DNA from 2 places in the Halomonas sp. ND22Bw genome. Region 2 is predicted to be linked to the other one. Evidence: predicted binding sites of a transcription regulator. Region 2 holds the regulator's gene; the other holds the start of a gene.
The links. Region 2 encodes PhoB, which activates phosphate uptake and scavenging genes when phosphate is short. Its sites were predicted from a motif close to TGTCATANNNNTGTCANA; they were not measured.
Positions count from the first base shown of each region.

Region 1 (8,529 bases), on a different contig from region 2:
CTGCCGGCATCGAGGTAGAGAAGAGCGAAGTCCGCATGCCGGAAGGTCCGATCCGTCAGACCGGCGAATACGACATCGCGCTGCACCTGCACGCCGAAGTCGACGCCACCGTGCGCGTGGTGGTCGTGGCCGAATAAGCCCGACTCCCCCGCGGACGCCAGGGGCGCGAGGAGAAATCCTCGCGCCCTTTTTTGCTTGCCCGTGCCACGTTATCCCGGCTGGGGCGTCAGGCGTCCTTCGAGGTAGAATGTGCCGGCCCATGTTGCGGAGGTGCCCGCCCCAATGAACGAATCCCTCGAGCTCGATCAGGAAACCGCGGCGCTGAAGGTGCCGCCTCACTCGCTGGAGGCCGAGCAGTCGGTGCTCGGCGGACTGATGCTCGACAACCAGGCCTGGGACAGCGTGGCCGACCGGCTGGTGGCCAACGACTTCTATCGCTACGAGCATCGCCTGATCTTCAACGTCATGGCGACGCTGGCCGAGGAGGCGCGGCCGCTGGACGTGGTGACCCTGTCCGAGGCGCTGGAGGGGCGTGATCAGCTCGAGACCGTGGGCGGCCTGGCCACCCTGGCGGAGCTGGCACGCAATACGCCGTCGGCCAGCAACATCCGCGCCTATGCCGACATCGTTCGCGAGCGGGCCACCCTGCGCAAGCTGATCCATGCCGCCAACCAGGTCGCCGAGAGCGCCTTCGCCCCCCAGGGGCGGCCCGCCGACGAGCTGGTCAACGAGGCCGAGCGTCTGGTCTTCCAGATCAGCGAGGAGCGGCCCAAGGAGGGTGGCCCGGTCGGCATGAGCGACCTGCTGGCCAAGGCGGTGGATCGCATCGACGAGATGTTCAACATGCAGGGCGAGATGACCGGCCTGTCGACCGGCTTCCGCGACCTGGACGACATGACCTCCGGTCTGCAGCCTTCGGACCTGGTGATCGTGGCCGGGCGCCCGTCCATGGGCAAGACCACCTTCGCCATGAACCTGGTCGAGCATGCGGTGATCTCCAGCGACAAGCCGGTGGTGGTGTTCTCGATGGAGATGCCGGGCGAAGCGATCATGCTGCGGATGCTCTCGTCGCTGGGGCGCATCGACCAGACCCGGGTGCGGACGGGTCAGCTCGAGGACGAGGACTGGCCGCGCCTGACCTCGGCGGTGAACCTGCTCAAGGACAAGCAGCTGTTCATCGACGACACCGCGGCGCTGTCGCCCAACGAGATGCGCTCGCGGGTGCGCCGGATCGTGCGTGAGCACGGCAACCTGGCGATGATCATGATCGATTACCTGCAGCTGATGCAGGTACCGGGTTTCTCCGAGAACCGCACCGGCGAGATCTCGGAGATCTCGCGCTCGCTCAAGGGTCTGGCGAAGGAATTCGGCTGCCCGGTGGTGGCGCTGTCGCAGCTCAACCGCTCGCTGGAGCAGCGTCCCAACAAGCGCCCGGTGATGTCGGACCTGCGCGAGTCGGGCGCCATCGAGCAGGACGCCGACCTGATCGGCTTCGTCTATCGCGATGAGGTCTACAATCCGGATAACCCCGACAACCAGGGGCTGGCCGAATTCATCATCGGCAAGCAGCGTAACGGGCCGATCGGCACGGTGCACATGGCGTTCATCGGCAAGTACACCCGCTTCGAGGATCTGGCGCCGGACAGCTATGGCGACACCTTCGGCGAGTGACCCCCTTGAGCGGGGCAGCCGGCGCCGTATAATCCCCACCCCTCGAACAGCACACTGGAGAAGCACCATGGCAGGCGGATTTCAGCGCGGTAATCGGCGGCGCACCCCGAAGCTCGAGGCGCGCGGCGAATTGCAGTCCGTGGAACGCGAAGGGCCGTTCAAGGAGTGGCTGGGCATGCCGGATCTCTATCGCTACCAGCTGGTGGTGGACGGCGAGGACTACAGCTATCAGACCGAGGACTCGGAGCTGCCGGTCGCGGTCGGCGATCGCGTGGTGTTCCGCTACAAGGAGACCAAGGCCGGCAAGTGGGTCGACCGCAACTCCCTGGGCAAGGCGATCGATCCCGCCGACTACCAGTAACCGCCTTCGGCGGCTTCCCGCCGGGAACCCCGGTGCCCTCCATCGGTCTCAGGGCGATACGGTGCCGTCATCGTCGTGTCATCCGACAGGACGAGACTGTATCAGCATTCATCCTGAGATATCCCGATGGAGGGATCATGGACTTCAATGACCTCAAGGCCTTCGTGGCCCAGCACGACAACTTCGAGATCCGCGTGATCAGCCATGCCGGCAGCCGCGTCTACCAGGTCGAACTGGAAGACATCGAGGGCCAGCGCCACCTGCTGACCCAGCGCGGCAAGCCGATGCTGTTCCGCGCCCTCGACGACGTCTACCTCGAGCTCAAGCGCGCCGGCATCCACCGTGCCTATCTGGTGCAGTACGTGGCGCACGACGAGATGATCGGTCGCGACGCGAACTACCACGACGCGCTCAGCTCTCGCATGCCGCTGGTGTTCTAGCCTGCGAGCCGCGCCTTTCCTCGATCACCATTCACCGACCTCCGGCATCGCGCCGGCCCACCGACCTGCCACCGTACGCCTCAGCGCGCTCCCCGACCCGACTGGTGGCATGTTTTCCCCCGAGTCTTCCGGCCTTTCCGGCCAGCCCGGTTTCCGTCGCGTTCTCGCCATGCCCGATGGCGTCGCCCCCATCGCTCAGCGATCCGAGCGCCCCGTCCAGGCCTGCCAGCGCTGCCCCAGCCCGACCCGGTAGCGGGCGAAGACGGCATAGCCGCGATCGACGCCCCACGCCAGGCCCGGCAGCATCGACAGCGCCACCAGGCGACGATAGCCCAGCACCGCGTAGAGCGCCCGGCTGGCGTCCATGCCGACGAACCAGGTGCCGTCGGCGTCGCGCAGGTGAAGGCGGCCCATCATGACCTCGAACGAACGCCCCCATTCGTTGGCGACGTCGGTCGTCTGGATGTCGACCAACCTGACCCGCTCGCGACGCGGGTGGCGCGCCAGCCAGGCGACTTCACGCTGGCAGAAGGGGCAGTGGCCGTCGTGGAAGAGTGTCACCGGCGAGGCGGCGTGACGAGGCGAGGGGGCGCGACGTGTCGAGCGCGGGCGGGGCATCATCAGGGGGCTCCGTGGTCGGTGGCGTCGTGATAGCCGGCGCGGTGCTCGCCTCGACCGTAGGCCGGCTCGGTTTCGAGCCCGGCGAGGAAGGCCTCGGCCTGGTCGCGCATCGCCGCCCGCTTGTCGTCCGACATGCGGTCCAGCGAGCCGTAGATCAGTTTCATGCGGTGGTTGCCCGACAGCGCCTCGCGGTGGGTCTCGAGGAAGCGCCAGTAGAGGCTGTTGAGCGGGCAGGCGTTGTCGCCGACGACCCGTTTGGGATCGAAGCGGCAGTGCCGGCAGTGGTCCGACATGCGATCGATGTACTTGCCCGAGGCGCAGTAGGGCTTGGAGCCCATCAGCCCGCCGTCGCCGTGCAGCACCATGCCCAGGGTGTTGGGCAGTTCCACCCACTCGCAGGCGTCGGCGTAGACCGCCAGGTACCAGTCGCACAGCGCGTCCGGCGCCACGTCGCACAGCAGCGCGACGTTGCCGGTGACCATCAGCCGCTGGATGTGGTGGGCGTAGGCGTTGTCGCGGGTCATCTCGATGGCACGCTTCAGGCAGCGCAGTTCGGTGTCGCCGGTCCAGTAGCAGGCCGGCAGCCCGCGGTTCGCCCCCAGGGCGTTGGCACGCTTGTAGTCGGGCATGCGCGTCCAGTAGAGGCCGCGCACGTATTCCCGCCAGCCCAGTATCTGGCGAATGAAGCCCTCCGCCGCGTTGAGCGGCGCGCGGCCCTGGCGATACTCGCGCTCGGCGCCCTCGCACAGCTCCCGTGGCGAGAGCAGGCCGAGGTTCAGTGCCGCCGACAGCCGCGAGTGGAACAGGAAGGGCTCGCTGTCGCTGATGGCGTCCTGGTAGCGGCCGAAGTCGGACAGCAGTTCGGCGAGGAAGTGGCGCAGGTCGGCCAGGGCCTGGCGCCGGGTCACCGGCCAGTGAAAGCCCGCGAGGTCACCGAAGTGGTCGCCGAAGTGTTCTCCCACCAGCGTCATGACCTCGCGGGTCACGTCATCGCGGCGATGGCGGGGCGGGGCGGGCACCTCGATCCCCTCGGGCAGTGGCTCGCGGTTGTCGTGGTCGTAGTTCCAGCTCCCGCCGGCGGGCGCGTCGTCCTCCATCAGCAGACCGGTGCGGCGACGCATCTCGCGGTAGAAGTACTCCAGGCGCGGTGACTTGCGTCCCTGCTCCCAGGCGGCGAAGTCGTCGGGGGTGGTGTAGAAGCGATCGTCCTCGATCAGCCGCCAGGGCAGGGCGTTGCCCTGGCGTTCGCGCATGGCCTGCCACAGCCGCCACTCGCCCGGGCGCACCGCGCGGATCTCGTCGCAGCCGTACAGGCGTGCCAGTCGCTCGGCCTCGTCGAGCAGCGTCTGGGCGTTGTCGGGGTCGTCCAGGGCGCTGTAGTGGACGCGGTGGCCGCGGTCGCGCAGGTCGGCGGCGAAGTGACGCATGGCGGCCAGAATCAGGGCGATCTTCTGGGGGTGGTGGGGCACATAGCGGCCTTCCTCGGCGACCTCGCACAGGGCGATGACGGCCTCGGGCGGCGCCTCGCGAAGGCTCGCCAGATCGACATCGAGCTGGTCGCCGAGCACCAGGATCAGCGGACGGGACATGGTTCACCAGAGATTGTACAAATCGAACCGATAGTATAACGATATTTCGCCCGAACGCCCGCGATGGTAGGCTAGGTCATTCAGTTTCGTCTCATGTCGACCACGGGGAACGCGCGCCATGCCAGCCTTAGAGCACTCATCCGATGCCGAGCGGGACTCACCGGGAGAGGGGCGGCTGCGGCATGCGCCAGCGGAACATCCCGCGCTGCCTCGCGCCAAGGTCGGTGTGGTGCTGGTCAATCTCGGCACGCCGGACGCCACCGACTACTGGTCGATGCGCCGCTACCTCGGCGAGTTCCTGTCCGACCGTCGCGTGGTCGACTATTCGCGCTGGCTGTGGCAGCCGCTGCTGCAGCTGGTGATCCTGACCCGGCGCCCCTTCATTTCCGGCAAGGCCTATCGCAGCATCTGGAACCAGGAGCGTGACGAGAGCCCGCTGCTGACCATCACCCGGGAACAGACGGAGAAGCTGAGCGAGCGGCTCGAGACGGCCTACGGCGACCAGGTCGAGGTGGACTTCTGCATGCGCTACGGCAATCCCTCCACCGACAGCGTGCTGCGTCGCCTGCAGGCCCGGGGCTGCGAGCGCATCCTGTTCTTCCCGCTCTATCCCCAGTACGGCTCGCCGACCACCGCCACCGCCAACGACCAGGCCTTCCGCACCCTGATGCGCCTCAAGTGGCAGCCGGCGATCCGCACCGTGCCCGCCTATTACCGGCATCCGGCCTACCTCGAGGCGCTCACCGCCTCGGTGCGCGAGGCCTATGCGGCCGCCGAGTCGACCCCGGAGGTGCTGGTGGCCTCCTATCACGGCGTGCCCAAGCGCTACCTCGACGAGGGCGATCCCTACTACTGCCACTGCCGCCAGACCACTCGGCTGCTGCAGGAACGCCTGGGGGTCGACGATGCGGCGATCGAGACCACCTTCCAGTCCAAGTTCGGTCCCGAGGAGTGGGTGGGGCCGGCCACCGTGGAGCGGGTCGCCGAGCTGGCTCGCCAGGGGCGCAGGCATATCGCGGTGATCTCCCCGGCCTTCTCCGCCGACTGCGTGGAGACCCTCGAGGAGGTCCAGCAGGAGATCCGCGACGCCTTCCTCGCGGCCGGCGGCGAGACCTTCACCTACGTGCCCTGCCTGAACGCTCGCGACGATCACGTCGCGGCGTTGGAGGCCATCGTTCGCCAGGAGCTCGCCGGCTGGCTGTAGGCCGTCCATCACCAGCCGTCACAACACGAACGGGCGGCCCCGCAAGGGGCCGCCCGTTCGTGTCGAGCCGCGGTAGGCGTCGGCCGTTTCAGCGTCCCGGCGGGCGCTTCTCGAGCGTGATGGGGCCGCGGTCGGGGGGCGAACCGTGGGGCACCGGCGTCTGGCCGACCTCTTCCTCCTGCAGCTCCACGGGGCGCCCGCGGGTCTTGTCGACGTACTTGAGCTGCAGGTGCAGGCCGGTCTTGGCCAGCAGGTGGGCGCTCACCGGGGCGGTGATGAACAGGAACAGGGCAATCAGGATCTCCTGCACCACCGGCTCGCTGTCGGCGATGCCGAAGTAGAGCATCGAGGCGACCAGGGTGCAGCCGATGCCCATGGTGGTCGCCTTGGTCGGCCCGTGCAGGCGCATGTAGAAGTCGCGCAGGTGGGCCATGCCCAGCGAGCCGATGAAGGCGAAGGCCCCGCCGGCGATCAGGAACAGCGAGATGATGGCCTCGAGAATCACGTAGAACGTCATGCGGGGCTCTCCTATTCGATGATGTCGCCGCGCAGCAGGTACTTGCAGACCGCCACGGTGCTGATGAAACCGAGCATGGCGATCAGCACCGCCGCCTCGAAGTAGGTCTTGGTGCCGAGCCACAGGCCGAGCAGCACGATCAGCGCGATGGAGTTCACGTACATGGTGTCCAGCGCCAGGATGCGGTCGGGCAGGCTGGGGCCGACCGTCAGCCGGAAGGTGTTGAGCAGCAGGGCCAACATCACCAGCGTCAGGCTGATCTTCAGGGCGATGTCTAGCATTCGTAGATCTCCTTGAGCGGGCGCTCGTAGCGTTCGCGGATCTGCTCGATCAGCGCCTCGTCATCCTCCACGTCCAGGGCATGGATCAGCAGCGTCCGGCCGTCCATGCGCAGGTTGGCCGACACCGTGCCCGGCGTCAGGCTGACGGTGCTGGCCAGCAGGGTGATGGTGAAGCGCTCCTCCAGCATCAGTGGATACTCGACGAAGTGGGGCCGCGAGCGCTGACGCGGGTTGAGGATCAGCCAGGCCACCTGGAAGTTGGCGACCACGATGTCGCCGAGGACCCGCAGCACGTAGCGCAGCAGCAGCCCGGGTCGCTTGACGTTGGGCTGTACGTCCCAGAAGCGATAGGTGAGCAGCGGGATGGCGATGGCCAGGGCGCCGCCCAGCAGGAACTGGCCGAAGGCCAGGCTGCGCACCAGCAGCAGCCACACCACCAGCAGCAGCAGCGACAGCATCGGGATCGGAAGCCAGGAGCGAGAGCGGATCATGAGGCGTCTCCAGCGTCGGACAGCAGGGTGCGGACCATGGCGTCGGGGTTGGCCAGCTGCTCGGCGGCGGCCTGGGTGTAGTCGCTCACCGGGCCCGCCAGTGCCACCAGCAGCGGCGAGGTGGCCATCAGCAGGGTGACGCCGATCCACTGCTGGCGGGGCAGCGGCTCGCCGTCGCGCTCGCCCTTCTGGCTGCGCCAGAACAGCGTCGAGCCGGCCCGGGACAAGGCGATGATGGCGCCCAGTCCGCTGATCAGCAGCAGCGGCCACAGCCACGGCTGTTGCTCGGGCGTGGCGGCGTCAAGCAGCAGCGCCTTGCCGATGGCGCCGGACAGCGGCGGCAGGCCGGCCACGGCCACGGCGCCGGCCAGGAACAGCATCGCCAGGGCGCCGCCCTGGGTCAGCGGGCGGCCGCGGACGATGCGCGTGCCGGCCTTGCCGCGCTGCAGGCCGATCATCTCGGCGAGCAGGAACAGGCCGCCGGTGACCAGGGTGCTGTGCACCAGGTAATAGAGCAGCGAGGACGTGGCCTCGACCGTGCCCATGCCGACGCCGGCCAGCAGGGTGCCCACCGAAACCAGCACCAGATAGGCCACCAGCAGGCGCAGATCGCGGGCGGCCAGCACGCCGAGGGTGGCCACGGCCAGGGTCGCCAGGGCCAGCCACCAGACCCAGGGCTGCTGCAGGGCGGCCAGGCTGCCGGCCTGCTCGCCGAAGATCAGCGAGTAGACCCGCAGGATGGCGTAGATGCCGACCTTGGTCATGATGGCGAACAGCGCCGCCACCGGGGCCGGGGCCGCCGCATAGGCCCGCGGCAGCCAGAAGTAGAGCGGCAGGATGGCGGCCTTGAGGCCGAACACCACCAGCAGCAGCAGCGCGCCGGCGGTGACCAGGCCGCTGCGTTCGGCGGGCAGCTCGCCGATGCGGGCGGCCATGTCGGCCATGTTGAGGGTGCCGGTGGCGCCGTAGAGGGTGCCCACGGCGATCAGGAACAGCGACGAGCCGGCCAGGTTCAGCACCACGTAGTGGACCGCGGCCTGGGTGCGCGACCTGCCGCCGCCGTGCAGCAGCAGGGCGTAGGAGGCCAGCAGCAGCACCTCGAAGAACACGAAGAGGTTGAAGAGGTCGCCGGTCAGGAAGGCGCCGTTGATGCCCATCAGCTGCAGCTGGAACAGGCCATGGAAGTTGCTGCCCTGCTCGTCGTCGCCGCCGCAGGCGAAGATCACGCAGCCCAGGGCCAGCACCGAGGTCAGCAGCACCATCAGCGCCGAGAGCCGGTCGAGCACCAGCACGATGCCGAACGGCGGCTGCCAGTCGCCGAGGGCGTAGTAGGCGATCTCGCCCCCCGCCGCCC
Region 1 is NZ_PXWD01000002.1:356,789-365,317, forward strand. It holds gene rplI (50S ribosomal protein L9) at 1-137, shown strand, start outside; gene dnaB (replicative DNA helicase) at 283-1,671, shown strand; gene CVH10_RS04525 (hypothetical protein) at 1,739-2,032, shown strand; gene CVH10_RS04530 (DUF6482 family protein) at 2,170-2,472, shown strand; gene CVH10_RS04535 (thiol-disulfide oxidoreductase DCC family protein) at 2,668-3,093, opposite strand; gene CVH10_RS04540 (cryptochrome/photolyase family protein) at 3,093-4,682, opposite strand; gene hemH (ferrochelatase) at 4,801-5,886, shown strand; gene CVH10_RS04550 (Na+/H+ antiporter subunit G) at 5,975-6,403, opposite strand; gene CVH10_RS04555 (K+/H+ antiporter subunit F) at 6,415-6,684, opposite strand; gene CVH10_RS04560 (Na+/H+ antiporter subunit E) at 6,678-7,175, opposite strand; gene CVH10_RS04565 (monovalent cation/H+ antiporter subunit D) at 7,172-8,529, opposite strand, start outside.
Region 1: a site for PhoB is predicted at 2,098-2,115, ahead of CVH10_RS04530 (DUF6482 family protein). Genes of this name have one in related genera too.

Region 2 (8,529 bases):
GCCGATGATCCCATCGGCCGCATTGTTGTTCGCGGTGATTCATGCACCACTCGCATGCCGCCGACGGGGCGGCATGCGGATGACGCCGTGTGGCAACGCCGCTGCCAGACCCGGAATCCCGGGGGCGCCGTCGTTGACGTCACTAGCCTAGCAACGGCGGCGCAGCGCGCGCCAGTTCGACTTTCCGACGCACGCAGGCGCCTGTCAACGCAAATCCGATCAAACGTCCGTCTTCATCCTCGGCCAGGGCGCTCAGATCATGCCCCTCGCCCTCGATGCGCCAGCGGGCGGGAGAGGCGGCGGGAGGCAGCGCCACCACCGGCAGCAGCGGCGTCTTCACCAGCACCGGCCAGGGCCCGTAGCGCACCTCGGTGGGCGTGCCGGAAAGCGTCGCCGCCAGCGCCTTGGCGCCGGCCTGCAGCGGCTGGACGTACATGGCATTGACGCCGTCGACGCAGGCCACGTCGCCCAGCGCATGGATGCCGGGCGCCGAGGTCGCCAGATGGCGGTCGACGAGAATCCCGGCCGGCCCCACGGCGAGCCCGGCCGCCTCGGCCAGCGCGGTGCGCGGCCGCAGGCCGGTGGCCACCAGCACCAGGTCGGCCTCGAGGGCGGTGCCGTCGTCCAGGCCCAGCGCCACCCGCTCGCCCTCGGGCGAAAGCAGGTCGACCATGCGCCCGGTGTGCAGGGCGATGCCGGCCTCGACGAAGGCCTCGCCCAGCGCCCGCCCCAGCGGCTCGGGCAGCAGCCGCGGCAGCGGCGCCGACTCCGGGGCGATCAGCTCGACCGCATGACCGCCGGCGGCCAGGTCATTGGCGAACTCGCAGCCCACCAGGCCGATGCCGACCACGGCGACCCGCGCCGGGCGATCGAGCGCCGCCAGGGCGGCGTGGAAGGCACGGTAGTCGTCGAGATCGTTGACGGTATGGACCCGGCCGGCCAGCGCCTCGGGAATGGCGAAGGGCGGCGCCGGAGCCGCGCCGGTGGCCAGCACCAGCTCGCCCCAGGGCAGCCGCTCGGCGCCGAGGGTCAGGGTGCGCGCGGCCGGGTCGATGGCCTCGACCCGGGTGTGCGTGCGCATCGTCACACCGAGCTGGTCGGCCGCCTCCAGGGCGCTGCGCGAGGCCAGGCGATCCGGCGGCAGGCGCTTGGCGAAGCCGGTGGAGAGCAGCGGCTTGGAGTAGTCCTCGCCGCCGTCGGCGGTGATCAGGGTGATGGGGCGCTCGGACTGCCGGGTCCGGACCTGGCGCGCCAGGCCCAGCCCGGCCATGCCGGAGCCGATGATGGTCAGGGGTGCGCTCATGGGGCTCCTCGCTGCAGGGGCGCGACGGCCCGACATGGTACACTAGCCGCCCTTTGCATTGGACGCGGAGTAGCGCAGTGAATCACGGTCCGGCCCTCGCTCCCCGATGGCGCCCCCTGGCGGCGGCCCGCCCCGCCATGAGCCCGGCCTGGTGGCGTTGGGTCGCCTCCCGGGACTCGCTGACCCGTCGGCTGATCGAGGCCGGCGCGCCGCGCCGCTTCCGGGTCAGGCTGCTCGACCAGCGCCTGGGCCGGCCGCGGCGCGACGAGGCCCTGGCACTGGGCATGGCGCCGGGCCGCCTGGCCTGGCGGCGCGAGGTCGCGCTGTGCCTCGACGACCGGCCCTGGGTGATGGCGCGCTCGGTGGCCCCGCTTCACGGCCTCCGTGGCCAGCGGCTGGCGGGCCTCGGCGAGCGCTCGCTGGGCCACTGGCTGTTCCGCCAGCCCGGCCTCGAGCGCGGCCCCATCGAGGTCAGCGCCGACCCGGCCCCCTTCCACGACGCCCCCGGCCCCTGGGGCCGACGCTCGGTGCTGCGCCACGGCCGCTTCGCGGTGCTGGTCCAGGAGTTCTTCCTCGACGACATGGCGGATGACCTGGCCCTGCCGGCGCGATAGGCTCCCAGACATCGCCCGAAACCCGTGTCGTCCGATTCAACCGAGAGACCCACATGGAACGTTCCCTGATGCGCCCCAAGGGGCTGGCCCGGCTGCCCGACTTCCTGCATCTGACCCGCCTCGACCGCCCCATCGGCACCTGGCTGCTGATGTGGCCAACGCTGTGGGCGCTGTGGGCCGCGGCCGAGGGCGTTCCCGAGCGCCGGCTGCTGCTGATCTTCGTCGCCGGGGTCTACCTGATGCGGGCCGCGGGCTGCGTGGTCAACGACTACGCCGACCGCCACTTCGACGGCCACGTGAAGCGGACGAAGTCGCGTCCGCTGGCCACCGGACGCATCGGCGAAGGCGAGGCCAAGGCGCTGTTCGCCGGCCTGGTGCTGGCGGCCTTCGTGCTGGTGTGCTTCACCAACGCCTTCACCGTGATGCTGTCGGTGGGCGGCGTGATCCTGGCCTTCGTCTACCCCTTCATGAAGCGCTACACCCACCTGCCCCAGGTGGTGCTGGGGGCGGCCTTCTCGTGGGCCATTCCCATGGCCTTCGGCGCGGTGCTCGGCCATGTGCCGCTGGAGGCCTGGCTGCTGTTCGCCGCCAACGTGCTGTGGACCGTGGCCTACGACACCGAGTACGCCATGGTCGACCGCGACGACGACCTGCGCATCGGCATCAAGTCCACCGCGGTGCTGTTCGGCCGCGCCGACAAGCTGATCATCGGCCTTTTGCAGCTGGCCACGCTGGCCCTGCTGGCCTGGGCCGGCGAACGCCTCGGCCTGGGCGGCTTCTTCTGGGTCGGCCTGGCCGCCATGGCGGCGACCTTCGTCCACCAGCAGCGGCTGATCCGCCACCGCGATCGCGAGCGCTGCTTCCAGGCCTTCCTCAACAACCACTGGTCGGGGCTGCTGGCGTTCGCCGGCATCGCGCTGTCGCTGTGGCCGGGCGCCGGCGGGTGATGCCGGACGGGGTCGAACGACGGGGCTGAACGGGGGCGACAGGCGGGGACTGTCACGGTATTGTCACAAGGACATGCTGTCATCGTCACCAATATGTCATTGATCTCGACCATGAGGCCCCGGGATGACCGCCAAGACCGTACTGATCGTCGATGATGAAGCGCCCATCCGCGAGATGATCGCCGTGGCGCTGGAGATGGCCGACTATCGCGTCCTCGAGGCGGACAATGCCCAGAGCGCCCACGCCATGGTCGTCGATCACCAGCCCGACCTGGTGCTGCTGGACTGGATGATGCCCGGCACCAGCGGCGTCGAGCTCTCCCGCCGCCTGAAGCGCGAGGAAGGCACCTCGGAACTGCCGATCATCATGCTCACCGCCAAGGGCGAAGAGGACAACAAGATCCAGGGCCTCGAATCCGGGGCCGACGACTACATCACCAAGCCCTTCTCGCCCCGCGAGCTGGTGGCGCGCCTCAAGGCGGTGCTGCGCCGCGCCACGCCGCGCGGCGTCGAGGAGCCGGTGCAGGTCGAGGGTCTGATGCTCGACCCGGTCAGCCACCGGGTCAGCATCGACGGCCAGTCGCTGGAAATCGGCCCCACCGAGTACCGCCTGCTGCAATTCTTCATGACCCACCAGGAGCGCGCCTATACCCGCGGCCAGCTGCTCGATCAGGTCTGGGGCGGCAACGTCTACGTCGAGGAGCGCACCGTGGACGTGCACATCCGCCGCCTGCGCAAGGCGCTGGGCGAGCCGCACCAGCAGCTGATCCAGACCGTGCGCGGGACCGGCTACCGCTTCTCCGCCAAGGGCTGACGTGGGCCGGCTGTGGCGACGCGAATGGTGGCGGCTGGGTGCCCTGGTGGGCGCCGGCGCCCTGGTCGGCTGGCCCTTCGGCTTCAGCGGCACCGGCATCGCCGTGGGGCTCGCCCTCTATCTCTTCTACCAGCTGCGCCAGCTGCACGCCCTGCAGGAATGGCTGACCCATCATCCCCATGACGAGCCGCCCTCGGCCTCCGGCCTGTGGGGCGAGCTGTTCGATCGCCTCTACCGCTACCAGAAGGGCCAGCGCCTCACCCAGCGCCGGCTGCGCGACACCCTGAGCCGTATCCAGGAGTCCTCGGAGGCGATGCGCGACAGCGTGGTGATGCTCGACCGCCACGGCGACATGGAGTGGTGGAACAGCGCCGCCGAACGCATGCTGGGCCTCAAGCCGGCCCTGGACCGCGGCCAGCACATCACCAACCTGATGCGCGACCCGAGCTTCGTCGACTACTTCCACGCCCGGGACTATCGCGAGCCGCTGACGCTGTGCTCGCCGATCGACGAGAACCTCATCCTGCAGTTCCAGATCACCCTCTACGGCGACGACGAGCGCCTGGTGATGGCCCGCGACATCACCCGCCTGCACCGCCTGGAGCAGATGCGTCGCGACTTCGTGGCCAACGTGTCCCACGAGCTGCGCACCCCGCTCACCGTGCTGGCGGGCTACCTCGAGACCTACGGCGACATGGCCGAGATGCTGCCCGAGCGCCTGGGCCGAGGCATCGGCCAGATGCAGAGCCAGACCAAGCGCATGCAGAACCTGGTCAACGACCTGCTGCTGCTGTCGCGGCTGGAGAACGACCAGGGCGGCCACGACGACATCCGCATCGACCCCACCAGCCTGCTCGAGGCCGTGCGGCGCGACGCCGAGGCGCTGTCCGAGGGCCACCACCAGCTGGAGGTGGCGGTCGAGGAGCCCCGCGGCCTGCTCGGCTCGGAGAAGGAGCTGCACAGCACCGTTTCCAACCTGGCCTTCAATGCCGTGCGCTATGCCGGCGAGGGCAGCCGCATCGTGCTGCGCTGGCGCCCCTGGGGCGACGGCGCCTGCCTGGAGGTGGAGGACGACGGCGAGGGCATCGATCCGCTGCACATCCCGCGCCTGACCGAGCGCTTCTACCGGGTCGACAAGGGCCGCAGCACCGCCACCGGCGGCACCGGCCTGGGGCTGGCCATCGTCAAGCACGTGCTGCTGCGCCACGACGCCCAGCTGGAGATCGACTCCCGGCTCGGCGAGGGCGCCACCTTCCGCTGCATCTTCCCCGCCGCCCGCCTCACCGACGCCGCGCCGGCTTCGCGGCGCGCTTGATCCCGTCCCCGTACGCCACTCCGCCCGGCGCAGGCCGGGCGGAGGGATGTCACGTGATCACGACGCCTGCCCGGGGCGCGGGCATCAGCGCCTCGCCGGGGCAGCGTCGGGGGTCAGCGCCCGGTAGTGGTCTTCCCACATCAGCACCGCGCCGGCCACGGCACCGGGCAGCAGGAACAGGTTGGCCAGCGGCAGCCAGGTGATCAGCATCACCCAGCCGCCGTAGGTGAGCGTCGGCCAGCGGCGCGCGGCCAGCCGGCGGCGCATGTCGGCGAAGGTCACCTTGTTGTTGTCCATGGGATAGTCGAGGTAGGTGACCGCCATCATCCAGGCCGAGAACAGCAGCCACAGCAGCGGGGCGACCAGGTTGATCACCGGGATCCAGCCGATCACGAACAGCAGCGCCATGCGCGGCAGGATGTAGCCCAGCTTGACCAGTTCACGGCCCAGGGCATCGATGGCGGTGCGTGCCAGGCCGCGGTCGTCCAGCGGCGGCCGGCCGGTCACCTCGCGCTCGACCTTCTCGGCCAGCAGGCCGTAGAAGGGCGCGGCGATCAGCTGGGTCACCAGGGTGAAGCTGAAGAACACGATCAGCCCCAGGCTGAGCACGAACAGCGGCCAGATCAGCCACGACAGCCAGTCGAGCCAGCCCGGCACCATGGCCATCCAGCCGTCGAGCCAGCCGCCGAAGTGGGTCAGCACGTAGCTCAGCATGGCGGCGTAGACCACCAGGTTGGCCAGTATCGGCAGGAACACGTAGCGGCGCAGGCCGGGGGTGTAGACCAGGCGGGTTCCCCGGGACAGCGCCGAGAAGGCATCCAGCATCGGTGTCATTTCCTCCATCACGACGACGGCGGCCGTCGCCAGGGGCGACGGCCGCTTCTTTGACGGTAGCGGTCGAGCGGGGTTCAGCCCTCGTCGCCGCGCACCTCGTCGTCGAGATCATCCGGGGCCGTGTGGCGGATGTCGAGCCCCTTGACCAGATAGACCACGTATTCGGCCAGGTTGTTGGAGTGATCGCCGATCCGCTCCAGGGCGCGCAGGATCCACATGATGCCCAGAACCGGGGAGATCGCCCGGGCGTCTTCCATCATGAAGGTCATCAGCGAGCGCATGGCGCTCTTGTACTCGTTGTCGACCTGCTCGTCCTCCTGGACCACCTTGAGCGCCATCTCGGTGTCGAAGCGGGCAAAGGCGGTCAGAGCGTCGCGCATCATCTTGCGCACGTGCTCGCTGATCACGCGTACCTCGACGAAGCCGCGGCTGCCGTTCTGGCTCTCGACCAGCTCCAGGGCATTGCGGGCGATCTTGCTGGCCTCGTCGCCGATGCGCTCCAGGTCGGAGGCGGCGCGGATCACCGCCAGCACCAGGCGCAGGTCGGAGGCCGCCGGCTGACGGCGGGCCAGGATCTGGGTGCACTCGTCGTCGATCTTGATCTGCATGTCGTTGACGGCGCGATCGTTGTCGACCACTCGCTCGGCCAGGGCGGAATCGCTGTCGAGCAGGGCACGGACGGCGTCCTGTACCTGCTTCTCGACCAGACCGCCCATGGCCATCAGGTGGGTCTTGAGCTCCTCGAGCTCATGATTGAACTGCCGCGAGATGTGCTGGCTGTGGATATCGCTGGTGATGTCCATGAGACTCTCCTGAGGGCGCCGGCGTCAGGCCATGCGTCCGGTAATGTAGTTCTCGGTGCGCGCGAGGCGCGGATTGGTGAACAGGGTATCGGTGGGGGCGTACTCCACCAGTTCGCCGCCCTGCAGGAAGGCGGTGTAATCCGAGACCCGTGCCGCCTGCTGCATGTTGTGGGTGACCAGCACCAGGGTCAGGCTCGACTTCAGGTTGCGGATCAGCTCCTCGACCTTGAGCGTCGAGATCGGGTCCAGGGCCGAGGCCGGCTCGTCGAGCAGCAGCACCTCGGGCTCCACCGCCAGGGTCCGGGCGATCACCAGGCGCTGCTGCTGGCCGCCGGACAGCGCCCAGGCCGAGGCCTGGAGGCGATCCTTGACCTCCTCCCACAGCGCCGCCGAGCGCAGTGACCACTCGACGATGTCGTCGATACGCCGCTTGCGCAGCCCGCCCTGCAGCCGCAGCCCGAACGCCACGTTGTCGTAGATCGACATCGGGAAGGGGTTCGGCGCCTGGAACACCATGCCGACCCGCCGGCGCAGCTCGGCCACCGCCACTTCGGGAGCATGGATATCCTGGCCCTCGAGGCGAATCTCGCCCTCCCGCCGCACGTCCTCGTTGAGATCGTGCAGGCGGTTGAGGGCGCGCAGCAGGGTCGACTTGCCGCAGCCCGAGGGCCCGATGAAGGCGGTGACCCGATGACGCGGCACCCGCAGGCTGAGGTCGCGCAGCGCCGGCTTGTCGCCGTAGCGCAGCCCGAAGCCCGATATCTCCAGGCAGGAGGCCTCGGGCGCGAAATCGATGAAGGCTCCGTGCCGCGGAGCCGGGTCCTGATTGACCGGCATTACATACCCCTTGGCACCACGGCCGGCCTCAGAGACGCGAGAGGCTACCGTGGCGTGATCTCAGATGATGGCGCAGAAATATTGCAGTCAGGTTAAGCACCAGGATCACCAGTACCAGCAGCAGCGCCGTGGCATAGACCAGCGGCATCGCCGCCTGGACATCGTTGCTGTGGAAGGCGGTATCGAAGATGTGATAGCCCAGATGCATGAACTTCCTTTCAAGGTGAAGGAAGGGGAAGTCGCCGTCCAGCGGCACCTGGGGCGCGAGCTTGGCCACGCCGACCAGCATCAAGGGGGCCACCTCGCCGGCCGCCCGGGCCACCGCCAGGATCATCCCGGTGAGCATCGCCGGGGTGGCCATCGGCAGCACCACCCGGCTGAGCATCTCCAGGCGGGTGGCGCCCAGCGCCAGGGCGCCTTCGCGCTGGCGGTCGGGGATCCGCGCCAGCCCCTCCTCGGTGGCCACGATCACCACCGGCAGGGTCAGCAGCGCCAGGGTCAGCGAGGCCCACAGCAGCCCCCCGGTGCCGAAGGTCGGCGATGGCAGCGACTCTTCGAAGAACCACTGGTCGAGCCGCCCGCCGAGGCCGTAGACGAACACGCCCAGACCGAACACGCCGTAGACGATGGAGGGGACGCCGGCCAGGTTGCGCACGCCGATGCGCACCAGCCGAGTCAGGCGCCCCTGGTGGGCCACCTCGTTGAGATAGACCGCCGCCAGCACACCGAAAGGCGTGACCAGCAGCGACATCAGCATCACCATCAGGATGGTGCCGAAGATCGCCGGCCAGACCCCGCCCTCGACGTTGCCCGCCCGCGGTCCCTCGGAGAGGAAGCGCCACAGGCCCTTGCCCCAGTCGGCGAACTTGGCCACGGGGCTCATGGCGTTGGGCCATCGAGCACGCAGGATCTCCTCGACGGGCAGGCGAATGCGACGACCGTCGGCGCTCTCCATCACCACCAGATCGCCCACCATGCGATCGCGCAGGGCACGGATCCGCGCCTCGACGTCGCCCAGCACGCGGGTTGTCTCCGGCGTCTCGTCCCACTCGACCCGGGCCG
Region 2 is NZ_PXWD01000003.1:301,549-310,077, reverse strand. It holds gene CVH10_RS06480 (FAD-dependent oxidoreductase) at 143-1,303, opposite strand; gene CVH10_RS06475 (chorismate lyase) at 1,441-1,917, shown strand; gene ubiA (4-hydroxybenzoate octaprenyltransferase) at 1,971-2,864, shown strand; gene phoB (phosphate regulon transcriptional regulator PhoB) at 2,989-3,678, shown strand; gene phoR (phosphate regulon sensor histidine kinase PhoR) at 3,680-4,993, shown strand; gene cysZ (sulfate transporter CysZ) at 5,078-5,818, opposite strand; gene phoU (phosphate signaling complex protein PhoU) at 5,902-6,630, opposite strand; gene pstB (phosphate ABC transporter ATP-binding protein PstB) at 6,655-7,467, opposite strand; gene pstA (phosphate ABC transporter permease PstA) at 7,496-8,529, opposite strand, start outside.